DNA from 3 places in the Siminovitchia sp. FSL W7-1587 genome. Region 1 is predicted to be linked to each of the others. Evidence: riboswitches for the same ligand, from Rfam matches in the RefSeq annotation. Region 1 holds a riboswitch; each other region holds the start of a gene.
What was found. Region 1 has a riboswitch for glycine ahead of glyA (serine hydroxymethyltransferase). Riboswitches for the same ligand answer to the same signal wherever they lie in the genome.
Positions count from the first base shown of each region.

Region 1 (5,172 bases):
ATTGAAAATCGGATTCCTGAAATGACTCTTTCAAACTCTTTTTCTCGCACTCTATATGAGTGCATGGATTGAAATTTGTATTTCATCCTTTAAAGTGCCATCATCATCCGCGTCGCACTCTATATGAGTGCGTGGATTGAAATAACGCTATATATGGAGTTTTATGTCATTGTATCGTGTCGGACTCTATATGGCTTCGCAATGATTTTTTCCAACTTCCTCACATTATTCCTTCATGACCGCGGAAGCATAGTGGATTAATGTTTTACGGATTGGGAATTATCCATGAATCCTACTCATAGACGAAAACGTGCCGTTCGCTCAATCGAGAAAGGCAGAGTTTTCATTTTTTAGCATTTGCACATTGATAAGTTCATACGTTAGTTATGGATGTGTTTGCGGGAATATGGGTGATTCGGGCGAAGCGAAAAAATATCAGGACTGGAAGGAATGGACGACATGGAAGCAACGGGCGTAATAGGACAACATTTTATCGTGGATGCATATGATTGTAATGCTAGTGTCATTGATTGCGCTGATGAGGTAAAAAGTTTGATTTTAGAGTCCTTGAGAGAACTGCGATTGGAAATTCTGATGGCTTATTTCCATACGTTTTCACCCCAAGGAGTAACGGGTACGATCGTTATCTCTTCGTCCCATTTCTCTATTCACACTTGGCCTGAATACAGGTATACAGCTTTGGACTTATATACATGTTCCCATCAGGATGTCTGGAATGTGTTACAAAGATTTCTACGCAAAATAGGCGCAAGGCGCGTCTTTATGCATGAAATTCCAAGAGGGCATAAAAGCCGAATTTTTTCCGGAAATGAAAGTATTCGTGAGCCGGGAAAACCACTTCATGTAACAAATAAAGAGCGGGGAAATGAGTCGGACATGAAGGTTCTTAAAGAACTTATAAATGGAAAGCACAATATTTTGTATAGAGGATTCAGTGGTTTTCAGGATATTTTGCTTGTCGAGGGAAAAGACCTTCGATTGTATCTAAATGATGAGTTGCAGTTTTCATCCCTTGATGAAAGATATTACCATGAAGCACTGGTATTTCCGGCAATGGAACTGGCAAAAGCAAGAAAAAGAATACTGATTTTAGGCGGAGGGGACGGGCTGGCGCTTCGTGAAATATTAAAATATACTGATGTAGCACATGTAGATCTTGTGGATATTGACCCCGTCATGATTCGTTTGGCAAAAGACGAGCCCGCACTTGCTGCTATAAATGCCGGCTCGTTAAGGGATGGCAGGGTAAAGGTGCATATAATGGACGCGATGGAATACTTAAAGAAAACAATGGAGGGTTATGATGTCATCATCGTTGATTTTCCTGATCCCGCCGATCCTACAACCAGCTTATTATATACCAAAGAATTATTTATCGGGGCCGGCAGGCATTTGAATGCGGGAGGAGTCGTTTCATGCCAATCCAATTCCCCGAGGGATACTCCGAGAGTGTATTGGAGCATAGCCAAAACATTGAATACTGCTGGTTTCAAAACGAAAGCCTATTATACAGTGGTGCCGTCGTTTGGTGTCTGGGGATTCCATTTGGCCAGCCGTGAAAATATCATGAAAATAATCCCGGACATTTCAGTTCCCCATCGAGCAATCGACTCAAATCTAGAAAGATTATTTCATCTGCCTCCAAGTCTTCAGCCTCCGAAAACGGGCTTAATCAGTAACTGTATAAAAGACCTCAAACTTCATGTAATATACCAAAAAGAAATAAACCAATTTTGAGTATCTTACAATTTCTCAAGACAAGGGGATTTTTCATATCGAGTAATGATTCCTGTAATCGTCAAGAACCATCGAAAGCAGAGGGCCGAGGATTCCCGGGAGTACCCAGGCGGCGCGGCAGAGAGATCCTAGCGATTGGAAAAACGCAATTTGCCAAGGCTTCCCTTTTAGATGTTGTGAAAAATCTTGAGAATAGCACTTTCAGCGAATCCTTTTTCAGTTCTTTTTCTACAGCGGCTAGGGATAAATGCCATGCTTTCATGAAGAGTAAGGTACAGAAAAAGATTTTTTTATTGACAATCCCTTGAAGTTCAGATATATTATGAAATAATCAAATAATTGCGAATGACAATCACGGGAGAGACTAAACCGTTGGGTTTGGCACCGAAGGAGCAAGTCCCAAAAAATTCCTTGGGATCTAATCTCTCAGGTAAAAGTACCGTGCTTGGACGCGTCTCTGGAGAGCGCCTGTAAAGGCCACCAAAGGGGAATACTTCGTTATGAAGTTTTAAACTCTCAGGTAACAGGACAGAGGAAGGGTAGATTAAAATGCTATCTTTCCCCTGTCCTTTTTGTGTGCGAAAAAATACAAGGAGGGGAAGATAGGGAAAAGGAGGAACCAAAATGAGCTTGTTAAACGGGGATGTGGAAATTTATCGGGCTATTCAGGCAGAAAGAAAGCGCCAAGATGGATCATTGGAATTGATTGCTTCTGAAAATTTTGTCAGTGAAGATGTGATGGAGGCAATGGGTTCTGTTTTAACGAACAAGTATGCGGAAGGGTATCCGGACAAACGGTATTACGGAGGATGTGAACACGTAGACGTTGTTGAAAAATTGGCGATTGCCAGGTTAACGGCTTTATTTGATGCCCATTTTGCCAATGTTCAGCCCCACTCCGGTGCTCAAGCGAATACGGCTGTTTTCTTCTCGATGTTGGAGCCGGGCGATAAGATCATGGGGATGAATTTATCACACGGTGGGCATTTGACTCATGGAAGCCCCGTCAATCTGTCAGGAAAATGGTTCGATGTCGTCGCTTATGGTGTAAGAGAGGATTCCCACTTGATTGATTATGACGAGGTGGAAGCCATCGCTTTAAAAGAGCGTCCTAAAATGATCATTGCCGGTGCAAGTGCATATCCGAGAATCATAGATTTTTTCAAGTTTAAAGAGATTGCGGACAAAACGGGAGCCATTTTAATGGTGGACATGGCCCATATTGCCGGCCTTGTAGCCAGTGGCCTTCATCCTTCTCCCGTCCCGTATGCGGATGTCGTTACGAGTACAACACATAAAACATTGAGAGGCCCGCGCGGGGGAATTGTTGTGACGAATGATGAAGATGTGATGAAAAAAATAAACAAAGCAGTGTTTCCAGGCATTCAAGGCGGACCGCTCATGCATGTGATTGCTGCTAAGGCGGTGTCATTCAAGGAAGCGCTTCAACCGGACTTTAAAGCGTACACTCAACAAATTGTGTCAAATGCCTCAAAACTTGCTGAAACCTTATTAGAGACGGGGGCCCGGCTCGTTTCAGGCGGAACGGATAACCATCTTGTCTTGTTGGATGTGCGTGCTTGGGGACTGACTGGAAAAGAAGCGGAGCATTTGCTGGAAGCAGCAGGCATCACCGTCAATAAAAATACAATTCCATATGATCCGGAAAGTCCATTCGTGACGAGCGGGATTCGGATTGGAACCGCTGCTGTCACAACCCGCGGAATGAAAGAAAAAGATATGGAGCTCATTGGTCGCGCTATAGCGGATATTTTAAAGAGCAAGGGAGATCCGGCTGTTACGAAGCGCGTGCAAGAAACGATACAGCAACTTTGTCGCGAATATCCCCTTTATCAAGAGCTATTGGTTAGATAAAGTGGGGTGGCGAAAGTGATTTATAACAGTTGTTTTGATATTATCGGTCCAATTATGGTGGGGCCTTCCAGCTCTCATACGGCTGGTGTCGTGTCCATCGGAAAGTTTGCTTATGATCTTCTTGGGGGTGTTCCCGACTATGCCCATATCACTTTCTATGATTCGTTCGCGGAAACATATCGGGGGCATGGGACAGATAAGGCCATTTTAGGCGGCCTGCTTGGCATGGATACGGATGACCCGGGTATTCGCTATGCCTTCGATCTTGCGCAAGATGAAAAAATGAACGTTACGTTTCAAATGGAGAACCAATGTTCTTACTTTGACCACCCTAATACGCTAATGGTTGAAGTCAGAAGGAAAGGCAAGCGGCTGGAAATTGGAGGTGCATCCCTGGGAGGGGGGCTTTCAAAAATTTTTTACATGAATGAGCATCGGCTGGATCTGTTGTTGAATACCGAGATTGATATGGAGTGGATCAAAGAAACATATCTATCAGAAAGCAGGTGAAAAGAATGGAATTCTCTTCGATGGAAGAGCTGCTCCAACAGTGTCATGAAAAAAATTGGGGAATTGGCGAGCTTATGCTGGAATGGGAAGCAAGCAAGACCGGCCGAAGCCAGAAAGACATTTTCGAGAAAATGAAAGAGCGGCTTTTGAGGATGAAAGAAGCGGTTGAAACAGGCATTGAAGACAAGTCAACGGCTCCAAGCGGTATTTCGGGCGGTGACGCTTACTTGCTGCAACAATATAAAGAGAAAGGCAATTACCTGACAGGAAGCATAACGGTCGATGCCATGAAGTATGCGTTCGCGACTTCCGAAACAAATGCAAGGATGGGAGTCATTGTGGCCACGCCCACCGCCGGTTCTGCCGGAATCCTTCCAGGATGTATTTTTGCCCTCAGGGACAATACCGACATTCCATTTGATGAACTGGTGATGGGCTTGTTTACTGCCAGTGCCATCGGATATGTGATCGCCAACCGGGCTTTCATTTCGGGGGCGGCAGGCGGATGCCAGGCCGAGGTGGGATCCGCAACAGCCATGGCAGCGGCCGCCATCGTTGAAATGAATGGAGGTTCGCCTAAACAGTCGGTGCAGGCAGCGGCCATGGGGCTTAAATCACTGCTTGGACTCGTGTGTGATCCGGTTGCCGGGCTTGTCGAAGTGCCTTGTATTAAAAGGAATGTCATCGGCACTTCAATTGCTTTTACAGCGGCGGAAATGGCTCTTGCCGGCATTCAGAGCAGAATTCCGTGTGATGAGGTCATTGGAGCGATGTATGATATCGGGAAAAGCATGCCGCGGACTTTAAAGGAAACAGCGCTCGGCGGATTGGCCGCTACCCCGACGGGAGAAGAGTTAAAGCAAAAAATAATGGGGAAACCGTGTTTAAGAAATGTGAATTAATATCAGTGAAGAGGGATGAAGTCATGGTAATCAACATAACGGATACAGCTTTAAAGGAGTTAAGGGAACTTGTGTTGGAGGAAGGAATTTATCCCCGGATAGACGCTGATATTTCGGGGGGCTGCGG
Region 1 is NZ_CP150169.1:3,493,562-3,498,733, forward strand. Features, by position in the region: gene speD (adenosylmethionine decarboxylase) at 451-1,758, shown strand; glycine riboswitch at 2,104-2,210, shown strand; gene glyA (serine hydroxymethyltransferase) at 2,383-3,633, shown strand; gene NST31_RS16535 (serine dehydratase beta chain) at 3,649-4,143, shown strand; gene sdaAA (L-serine ammonia-lyase, iron-sulfur-dependent, subunit alpha) at 4,149-5,045, shown strand; gene NST31_RS16545 (iron-sulfur cluster biosynthesis family protein) at 5,069-5,172, shown strand, end outside.

Region 2 (5,172 bases), 810 kb from region 1:
ACAGCCATTTCTTTAACACCGTGTTTTCCCAAAGCCGTCATGGCTACAGATGCAGCCAGGGCGTTCAAAGCTTGGTTGGAACAGATGTTGGATGTTGCTTTATCGCGCCGGATATGCTGCTCGCGCGCCTGCAGCGTTAAAACGAAACCTCTCTTGCCGTCTTCGTCTGTTGTCTGTCCAACAAGTCTTCCCGGAACTTTTCGCATAAGTTTTTTCGTGACGGCGAAATAGCCGCAATGCGGACCGCCAAAGGAAGCGGGAATGCCGAAAGGCTGGGCATCTCCGACCACAATATCTGCACCAATGGCGCCTGGAGGTGTTAAAACACCCAAAGAAAGCGGGTTGCTGGAAACGATAAACAGTCCTTTTACGTCATGGATGAGCGGTTCAATTTTCTTAAGCGGCTCAATTTGGCCAAAGAAGTTCGGGTATTGTACAATTACCGCAGCAACCTCCTCGTTGATTTCAGCCTTTAAAGCCTCCAAATCAGTCAAACCATCTTTATCGGGAATTTCTATCACTTCAACTGCCTGGCCTTTGGCATATGTCTTTAATACATCGCGTGATTCGGGATGGACCGTCCTTGATACGAGAACTTTTTTTCTTCTTGTATGTCCGGCAGCGAGCATGGCCGCCTCTGCAAGCGCCGTTCCGCCATCATACATGGAAGAGTTTGCAACATCCATTCCTGTTAATTCACATATCATTGTTTGAAATTGAAAAATGGCCTGGAGCTCACCTTGAGAAATTTCCGGCTGATAAGGCGTGTAAGCGGTGTAAAACTCTGATCGAGATATCACATGGTCAACGATTGTCGGGATATAATGGTCGTACACTCCCGCTCCCAAAAACGAAACATGTTGTTGTAAATCGGCATTTTTGGCAGCAAGCCGAGACAACTCCTTTAATAAGGCGGATTCGGATTTGGCTTTTTTAATATTGTACTCCCTTTTGAATCGCACTTTATCCGGTATATCCGAAAATAAGTCATCTATTGAATCTACTCCGATCGTTTGCAGCATTTCTTTCTTGTCTTCTTCCGTCATAGGCAAATAACGATGTTTGATCATATTTTTCTCCCCCATCCTATTTTTTTGGACGTGTATAAAATGGCGTTTTAATGATTTTTGCTTGTAAACGTTTTTTGCGCACAGCCACTTCCAACTCATTCCCTACTTCACTGTACTCAGACTGAATGAGAGCAAGGCCGATGTTTTTTTTCAGCGTAGGAGATTGTGTTCCCGACGTGACAAACCCAATTTCTTCATCATTCTTATATACGGGATAGCCATGCCTCGGGATGCCCCGCTCCAGCATTTCGATACCTACAAGTCTTCTAGAAACGCCGTTTTCCTTTTGCTTTGTCAGGGCTTCTTTTCCGATAAAGTCCTCTTCTTTATTGAGTTTTACGGCAAATCCGATGCCTGCCTCTAAAGGAGAAATGTCCGGGGACAATTCCTGTCCATAAAGCGGCAAAGTCGCCTCGAAGCGCAACGTATCTCGTGCACCAAGCCCACAAGGCTGAATCCCCTCTTCCTTGCCTGCTTTTAGCAGATCTTCCCATATTTGAGTGGCGTCTTTCGGGCTACAGTAAATTTCAAACCCGTCTTCACCTGTATACCCAGTTCGGGAAACAAGAGCTTTCGCTCCGTTTACATCAACATTCTGTTGAAATTTGAAAAATTTGACATCTCTTAAATCCACATTTTTTACAATTTTTTGCAAAATCAATTGCGCTTTCGGTCCTTGAATCGCAATCAAGGCATATTGGTCTGAGACATTCTTCACTTCGACATCTTTATCCGCGTATTGTGTTAACCAGGCAACATCTTTATCCGTATTGGCGGCATTCACGATCAACAAGTATTCTTCTTCATCAAGCCGATAGATGAGCAAATCGTCTACGACTCCGCCATTCTCATAGCACATTGCCGTATATTGAGCGCCGCCCTTCTTCAGTTTGGATACATCGTTGGTCATCAATTTTTGAAGAAACGCTTCACTCTCTTTCCCTGTCACCAACACTTCTCCCATGTGGGAAACATCAAAAATGCCTGCTCTTTCCCTGACGGCTTCATGTTCCTCTTTTATGCTGGAAAACTGGACAGGAAGATCCCAGCCGCCAAAATCAATTGTCTTTGCCCCGTACTTTTCATACAAAGGATACAAAGGGGTTCGTTTTAATTCTGACATTGTCCTTCCTCCTTTTTATCTTTTATGTAACATCAGGCAATAAAAAAAGACAGAAAAACCCCTATGAAAAGGTTTCTCTGTCTTGGGACCTGAAAGTTTGACCGCTTTAAGATCGGCTTTCTTCTTTGGTGGTTTTCTCGTAGGAAGAAAACGCTCTCCAGAGTTGCGTCAAACAAGAGTCTTTTTGCCTGAGAGATTCGCACGGGTTCGCGCTTGCTCCTTCGGCGCCGAAAATTCATCGGTCTCTCCTCTTGTCATCATTCGCCTATATTCTTTTTGAGACTGGTTATACTATTATCATGCGAAGCTTGCTAGTTACACACATCGTACCATTCTTTTGCCAATTGTTCAAACATTTTCCTCAATCATACATAGAAAAGGAGAGGCGTTCACGATGAAGGTACCTATCCAATCTGATACCCAATGGCTTCCGGGCTTCCTGGAGCGAATCGAACAGGATGGCCCTTGGGCCAATCAACAATTGTTCAAGCTGGCATTAACCGCGGAAAAACAGCTACTCGTTCCTGAGTTTGAGGGTCTAGTCGCACCGAACCATTTGCCTCAACTAACATTATTGCCCCATCAACTGGAAACGGCCACTGTCGTTGTGGAAAATATGAACGGCAAAGCCATTTTAGCTGATGAGGTGGGGCTGGGAAAAACAATTGAAGCGGGATTGATCTTAAAAGAATATATGATTCGCGGCCTTGTCAAACGGGCATTGATCCTTGTCCCTGCATCTCTCGTTTCTCAGTGGACATACGAGCTGAATTCCAAATTCCACATCCATGCCGTTGCGGCAACAAAAAGTTATGTATGGGGCCAGTATGACTGTATCGTTTCATCCATTGATACAGCAAAACGGAGCCCTCACTGCGACATCATTTCCGAACAAGATTTTGATTGTATCATTGTTGATGAGGCCCACAAGCTGAAAAATCATAAAACGAAAAATTACCAGTTCGTGCAATCTCTCCCCAAAAAGTATTGTCTGTTGCTGACGGCAACACCGATTCAAAATAAAATTGAGGAAATTTTCTACCTCGTCTCCTTGTTAAAGCCAGGCCATCTAGGGAGCCAAAGCAGCTTTTTGGAGAAATATAAAAATAAAAAATTATCAAAGCAAGAAAATGAACATTTAAAAAGCCTGATTAATAAAGTAATGATTCGGAACAGAAGAGCTGACACCAAAATTGAATGGACAAAGCGCCATGTTGAAACCATTCCGATTGAATTCAGCAAAGAGGAACGCGAGCTTTATGATGGGATTGATATATTAAGGGAGTCCTGTGAATCTTATACAGCAAATGCTTTTTCAATTATTACTTTACAGCGGGAAGCGTGCAGCAGCCGGGAAGCCGTTTATTTTACATTAAAAAACATGCTGCAAAAATATGAAAACCTCTCAGATGAATATGTGAACAAGCTTACATTTTTGCAAACAAAGATAGATGCCGTATCACAAAACTCAAAAGCACTGAAAGCGCTCGAATTGATTAAAAAAATCAATGATAAAGTGATTATTTTTACAGAGTACCGTGCTACGCAACTATACTTGCAATGGTTTTTGCAGCAGCACGGGATTAAATCTGTTCCGTTTCGCGGAGGTTTTAAGCGCGGGAAAAAAGATTGGATGAAAGAATTGTTCAAAAATCACGTGCAAGTACTGATCGCAACCGAAGCCGGTGGCGAAGGGATAAATTTGCAGTTTTGCAACCACGTCATCAACTTTGACTTGCCATGGAATCCGATGCGCCTTGAGCAAAGAATTGGCCGGGTGCACCGACTGGGCCAGAAGGAAGATGTGTATATTTATAACTTCGCAGTGAAAAATACAATTGAAGAACATATTGTCAATTTGCTGACGCAAAAAATTAAACTCTTTGAGCGTGTAGTCGGAGAATTGGATGATATTCTGGCAAAGCTGGAATTTGGCAGTATCGAGGAACATATGCATGATATTTTCAAGGAATCCAAGTCGGAAGGGGAACTGAAGGTGAAGATGGCAAACCTTTCCGCCTTCATCCAGTTTGCTGATTCCATAAGAGAGGAAAGTGAAACAAATGCTTCAACAAGAAATACATCAATATCTTGAGAACTTTTTTGAAGCGACGCAATGCACCATTTTGGAAAACGGCCCCGGATTTTTAACCGTCCAATTAACGATAGAAATGGATAAAGAACTGATGAATCGACCATTTTATTGGACATATTTAGAAAAGACGGGCGGAATACCCAATCCGGGAAAACTGACTTTTATTACAGATGAAGAAAAAGCTCCGGAAAATGTAAAGGGTGAATATATACATTTTGGCGCCCCCCGTCTTCACCAACTATTCCATTCAGCCAAAAAAATGGCAGCCTATATCCGGTTGTACGAACAGCCAAATCCACCTCCATTTCAATCCGTTCCGCTTTATCCCTGGCTGAATGTGAATTTGAAAATATCATATCGTTCCGACAGGAAACGGGATGTGTTAAAATCCTTCGGGCTCCATTTAATAAACGGCATGCTCGTCGATCATTTTCATGAAAAAATGCAAAGCCGCCAGCTCGTACCAAAAATCCCGGATTATTGTTTTACAATTTCCCCCATCATCAAACCCGGCAGCGGTTTAAAAAGAATCGATGCATTTGTAAAGAATGAAATTGCAGCCAGTGACCATTCATGGGCCGTATTGGCCAAAAAGAGACAGGAGGAAGACTTGAATCTGTTAGACCAATTTTATGCCGATCAAGTTGACAAGCCGGAAACGTACGAGATCGAGAAAAAAGCACTGATTGACCAATATGAACCGAAAATCAACATTGAAATCATAAATGGTGGTCTTTTTTACCTTGCCTCGCCAATCTAAATATTTAGTTGCGTCCTTCCCTCTTAAACAACATGACGAGTGAAACGGGAATCAGCCCAAACCAGTTTAACAAGAAGGGGCCTTTTCCTTCTTTCCTCTTCTTCCTTGACTCTTTTCGTTCCGA
Region 2 is NZ_CP150169.1:4,307,231-4,312,402, reverse strand. Features, by position in the region: gene gcvPA (aminomethyl-transferring glycine dehydrogenase subunit GcvPA) at 1-1,067, opposite strand, end outside; gene gcvT (glycine cleavage system aminomethyltransferase GcvT) at 1,087-2,193, opposite strand; glycine riboswitch at 2,360-2,454, opposite strand; gene NST31_RS20250 (SNF2-related protein) at 2,588-4,288, shown strand; gene NST31_RS20245 (YqhG family protein) at 4,257-5,048, shown strand; gene NST31_RS20240 (YqzE family protein) at 5,053-5,172, opposite strand, start outside.
Region 2: another riboswitch for glycine. It lies ahead of gcvT (glycine cleavage system aminomethyltransferase GcvT); the one in region 1 lies ahead of glyA (serine hydroxymethyltransferase).

Region 3 (5,172 bases), 950 kb from region 1:
ACAGGGGAAGATATTGCCCGCATTGTTGCCTTTTTGTGTGAAGATGATTCCGATTTGATAACAGGAAGTGTGATTTCGGCGTCCGGCGGGCTGCGCGTTGTTCATCGTTATGATAAAAGTTAAGATCACCCAAATGTAATGGCTATGTCTTGTCCCCCTCATGCATTTACTGATATGGCTTTATAAAACATGGTGCTTACAAGAAAATGGGGAATTTGATCCTTGATATTTGCGGGAATCTGTCATGAGCTGTGGAGATACTTGTGGTATATGTTGTAAAAACAATGGAATGGAAATTATGGAATGATTTCAATCGGGGACCGTCTAGGGCTCCGATTTTTTTGATAAAGGCTCTATATAAATGTTGGGGTTTTAAACATATGTCAAAATGCAAAATCAGTCGCAGAAATAAGAAGCGTTTTTCTGCGACTGATTTATTTTAGAAGCTTTTTAGACAGCCCCTAATTCTCTGTTTACTCGTAAACTGTTACTTTAACTGTTCTGACTCCCCAGTTTAATGCTTCCTGATTAGTAGGCACGTGTAAGTCAATTTTATTTCCTTTTATCGCGCCGCCAGTATCTCCCGCAACGGCAGTTCCGTATCCTTCTACATGAACTTTGGACCCAAGAGGTATGACATTCGGATCAACGGAGATGACTTTGGCGTTAGGGTTTTTTATTAAATCAATGCCGGTAGCGGTAATGCCGCTACATCCTTTGCAACTGGCCGTGTAGGCCGTCGCTGTAACTGTGATTGTTTTATTGGCAGTTTCATTTGTCGTATCATTCGTAGTTTCATTCGCGGTTGCTTCGGGACTGGCAGTCTGAACAGGTGCTTGTGGCTTTTCTGTTGTATTGACTGGCGCCGCCGCGTTTGAATTCGTAATCGTTAATACTTGATTCGGGATGATAAGGTCACTTGTTAGTCCGTTCAAACTTTTTAATTGGCTGACGGAAACCTTATGCTGTAATCCGATACCCCAAAGTGTATCTCCCTTTTTAACTGTATATGTGTCCGTTGCCGCTGAAGCTGCTCCAGAAAAACCTAATACTAGAATAGATGCTGTAACCATAGATATGACTATTTTTCTCAACATGCAAAACTCCTTTATTTTAAATCGTAGGTCTTAGTATAACAGGGGAATATGACAGCCGTATTTCATCTGTATATACTTTCGGTTACAAAATATTTCCAAAAAACATGAACATGTCTTGGTAACCAAGCCTGGGAATCGCTATTTTCAAGGTTCTAAACAAAAAAGCCACTATATTACAGAACCATGTTATATTTTAATAAAGCCGGGAGCGAGGAGGAAGAATGGTGAAAAAAGAGAAGCTGGTTCGATTGTTTGACAGGCAAGCGAAAAGATATGCCAAGGGAAAGGATTCTGCTTCGTTAAAAAGGTGGCGCCAAGAGTTGATTCGTCAAGCCGAAGGAGAAGTTCTTGAACTGGCGGTTGGGGCGGGAGCCAATTTTCCTTACTATCCTTCAGGGGTCAAGGTGACGGCGACGGATTTTAGTGAAGAGATGCTTCGCAAAGCCAGGGTGGCGGCCGCCGCTCATCACATGGATGCTGTTTTTATTTGTGCCGACATCGAGAAAATGAGCTTTGATGAGGAATCGTTCGACACCATTGTTTCGACGCTTTCATTTTGTTGTTACGAAAATCCTCTCGGCATGTTTCAAAAAATCCAGCGTTGGTGTAAGCCTGACGGGAACATTTTATTATTGGAGCATGGTATTAGCTCTCATGTCGCGATTTCGACATTCCAAAGGACTTTCAATCCACTTTTTTGCCGTGTGGTCGGATGTCATCATAATCGTGACATGCTGGAGCTTGTAAAAGCTTCGGGAATCGAGATTGACAAGGTGGAAAGCCACTGGTTTAACATGGTGCATCTTATTTGGGCCAAGCCGGGAACCCGGGTCTAGTGCGTTATCATCCGAGTCGGAAGGGTATGGCAAAGGCGAATGAGAAGAAATGTCCTTTGCGCTATTATTTCACGATTATCAGACGGGAGTGCTAAGTTTCTAAAAACTGCTATTGACTCAATACGAGCCGGATTGTTAAAATAACTTATCGACAAAAATATGAGCAATGAGGGTTATGGATCAAACTATAACCGGAGCAGCTTCTGGAGAGACCGTGATTTACGCGGCGCCGAAGGATTCACAATCTCAGGCAAAAGGACAGAAGAGTAACATACGAACTTTTATGTACGTTATTCTACTGACTTTCGGAGATTGGAGAGATCCAATCTTTTTTTATGTTTACAATTTCAAGAAGGGGGCTATTACAACATGGAGAAAAGACGCGCAGTTGTCAGCGTGGTTGGGAAAGATCAAGTAGGGATTATTGCCAGTGTAACGAAAGTGTTGTCGGATCACCACATTAACGTTTTGGATATCCGGCAAACCATTTTGCAAGATTTTTTTACAATGATGATGGTCGTTGATGTAACGGGCATTGAAAATTTGGAAGGCTTGCAAAAACAGTTTGATGAACTTGGCGTGAAAATTGGACAGCAAATTAATATTCAACGGGAAGAGATTTTCCAGTCGATGCACCGTATATAGAAGGAGAATGTATATGAATATAGCGCTGAACGAAATGATGGAAACGATTCGGATGGTCCAAATGGAAAACTTGGACATTCGTACCGTCACCATGGGAATCAGCCTGTCGGATTGTGCTGATTCTGATTTTGAAAAAATGAACAAACGGGTTTATGAGAAAATCATACAATACGCCGGGAATTTAAAAAGCACGGCGGAGGCGGCAGAAAAAGAATTCGGTATTCCAATCGTCAATAAGAGAATTTCCGTCACGCCAATTGCCGAGTTGCTGGGCAATGCGACGAAGGAGCAGGCGGTGGAGTTGGCCAAAACATTGGACAAAGCGGCCGCCACAATTGGCGTCGATTTTATCGGAGGTTATTCTGCTCTCGTTCATAAAGGCATTGCCAAAGGAGATCAAACACTGCTTGACGCTCTCCCGGAGGCATTAAGCGTAACGGAGCGGGTTTGTTCTTCCATTTCTGTTGCCACAACAAGAACGGGCATTAATATGGATGCTGTTCGCGAGATGGGTTTGATTATAAAAGAAGCGGCGGAAAGGACGAAGGATCGAAACGGGATTGCCTGTGCCAAGCTCGTCGTTTTTTGTAATCCTGTTGAGGATAATCCGTTTATGGCGGGTGCTTTTCACGGTGCGGGCGAAGGAGAAGTTGTGCTGAATGTGGGAGTCAGCGGCCCGGGCGTCGTGTTAAATGCTTTAAGGCGCCATCCGGAGGCTGATCTTGGAGAAGTGGCAGATATTATTAAGAAAACGGTTTTTAAAATCACGCGAGCCGGCGAACTGCTTGGCAGGGTTGTTGCAGAACGTCTCCAAGTTCCGTTCGGAATCATGGATTTGTCACTTGCTCCCACGAACGCCATGAATGACAGTGTTGCCGATATTTTGGAAGAAATCGGCCTTGAGCGGGTCGGAACACATGGGACAATTGCGGCTCTCGCTTTAATGAATGACGCAGTAAAAAAAGGAGGGGCCATGGCGAGTTCTTATGTCGGCGGTTTGAGCGGCGCTTTTATCCCGGTGAGTGAGGATGAGGGCATGATCCGGGGCATCGAAGACCGGGCGCTCACTTTATCCAAACTGGAAGCCATGACATGTGTTTGCTCGGTTGGACTCGATATGATTGCCTTATCCGGCGATGCTTCACCTGCCACGCTGGCTGCGATCATTGCGGACGAAGCCGCGATCGGTATGATTAATAAGAAAACGACAGCCGTTCGCGTCATTCCAGTCCCGGGAAAGCGGGAAGGAGATATCGTGGAATTTGGCGGACTGCTTGGGCGGGCGCCAGTACTGGGTGTCAACCAATACAGCTCAGAGAAGCTTATCCGCCGGGGCGGGCGTATTCCTGCACCGCTGCAATCATTAATTAATTAAGTAACATAAAAAAAGCTCCCGGGTCACCAGTCCGGGAGCTAATGGCATATTTCTTTGCCTCAATTACCTTTTATTCAACGCTTCCAAATACAATTCATTCACTTGATCCCAATTCACAGTGTTCCACCAACTAGAGACGAATTCCGGTCGTCTGTTTTGATACTTCAAATAATAAGCATGTTCCCAAACATCTATGACAAGCAGCGGTGTTTTCCCGGTCATTAACGGCGTGTCCTGATTAGCAGTACTCATGATGGATAACTCCTCACCATCAAGTACAAGCCAGCCGTACCCACTGCCAAACCGGGAAATGGCTGCTTGGGAAAGCTTATCTTTGAAGTTATCAAAGGTTTTAAAGTAATGTTCGATGGCTTTAGCAATATCCCCTGTTGGTTCATCACCTCCTTTTGGGCACATGATTTCCCAAAAAAGGCTGTGGCAGTAATGCCCGCCGCCGTTATTTCTGACACCTGTCCGTATTTCCTCGGGCAGGGAATCCAAGTTGCTGAGGATATCCTCAATCGGTTTATTTTGCAGATGTTCATGGCCTGCCAACAATGTATTTAAGTTATTGACGTATGTAGCGTGATGTTTACTGTGATGGATTTCTAATGTTCGGGCGTCAATAAATGGTTCGAGTTCATCATAATCATAGTTCAATTCCGGTAAAGCGAATGATGGCACTTCTATTTCCCCTTTCCCATTAATTATTGCACATACACAAAAAAGTTTCCCTAATGCAAAATTAATATAAAGAGGTGTCTTTGTCAACTCTTTCGTACAAAATAGGACTTTATTACTACGAGAGGTTTTTTGAAGTTCTCTAAAAAAGGGTTTTATGATTCATTTGAAAAGTGGTGTAGGGAAAATCAGGATTTGGTTTTCTGTCATACAGGTTGCTATTTCCAAAAAATGTTTGATTTTCAATTGAAACATGCGGAGTACTATCGCTAAAATAAAAGTTGTAAAGGAGGATGGGCGACCGTGAATTGTAGAGCAACATAATCCTTAGTCGGTCGTTGGAGTGTTCATGATCTGAAAGAAAATATATACACTCCAGGCGGGTACCCTAGGATTTTTCATAAAAAATAATGTCACTTTATTGAAGGAGGAAGCGCATGTTCAAAATCAAAAAGAATATTTCTTTTGTGCAATTGATCCCGAAAGTACTGCAAATTATTTTAAATATTTCACTCGTCTTCCTCGCCATCATTTTATC
Region 3 is NZ_CP150169.1:2,541,837-2,547,008, forward strand. Features, by position in the region: gene NST31_RS11950 (SDR family oxidoreductase) at 1-123, shown strand, start outside; gene NST31_RS11955 (3D domain-containing protein) at 474-1,094, opposite strand; gene NST31_RS11960 (class I SAM-dependent methyltransferase) at 1,319-1,933, shown strand; glycine riboswitch at 2,127-2,205, shown strand; gene NST31_RS11965 (ACT domain-containing protein) at 2,303-2,578, shown strand; gene NST31_RS11970 (PFL family protein) at 2,592-3,953, shown strand; gene NST31_RS11975 (superoxide dismutase) at 4,017-4,637, opposite strand; gene psiE (phosphate-starvation-inducible protein PsiE) at 5,072-5,172, shown strand, end outside.
Region 3: another riboswitch for glycine. It lies ahead of NST31_RS11965 (ACT domain-containing protein); the one in region 1 lies ahead of glyA (serine hydroxymethyltransferase).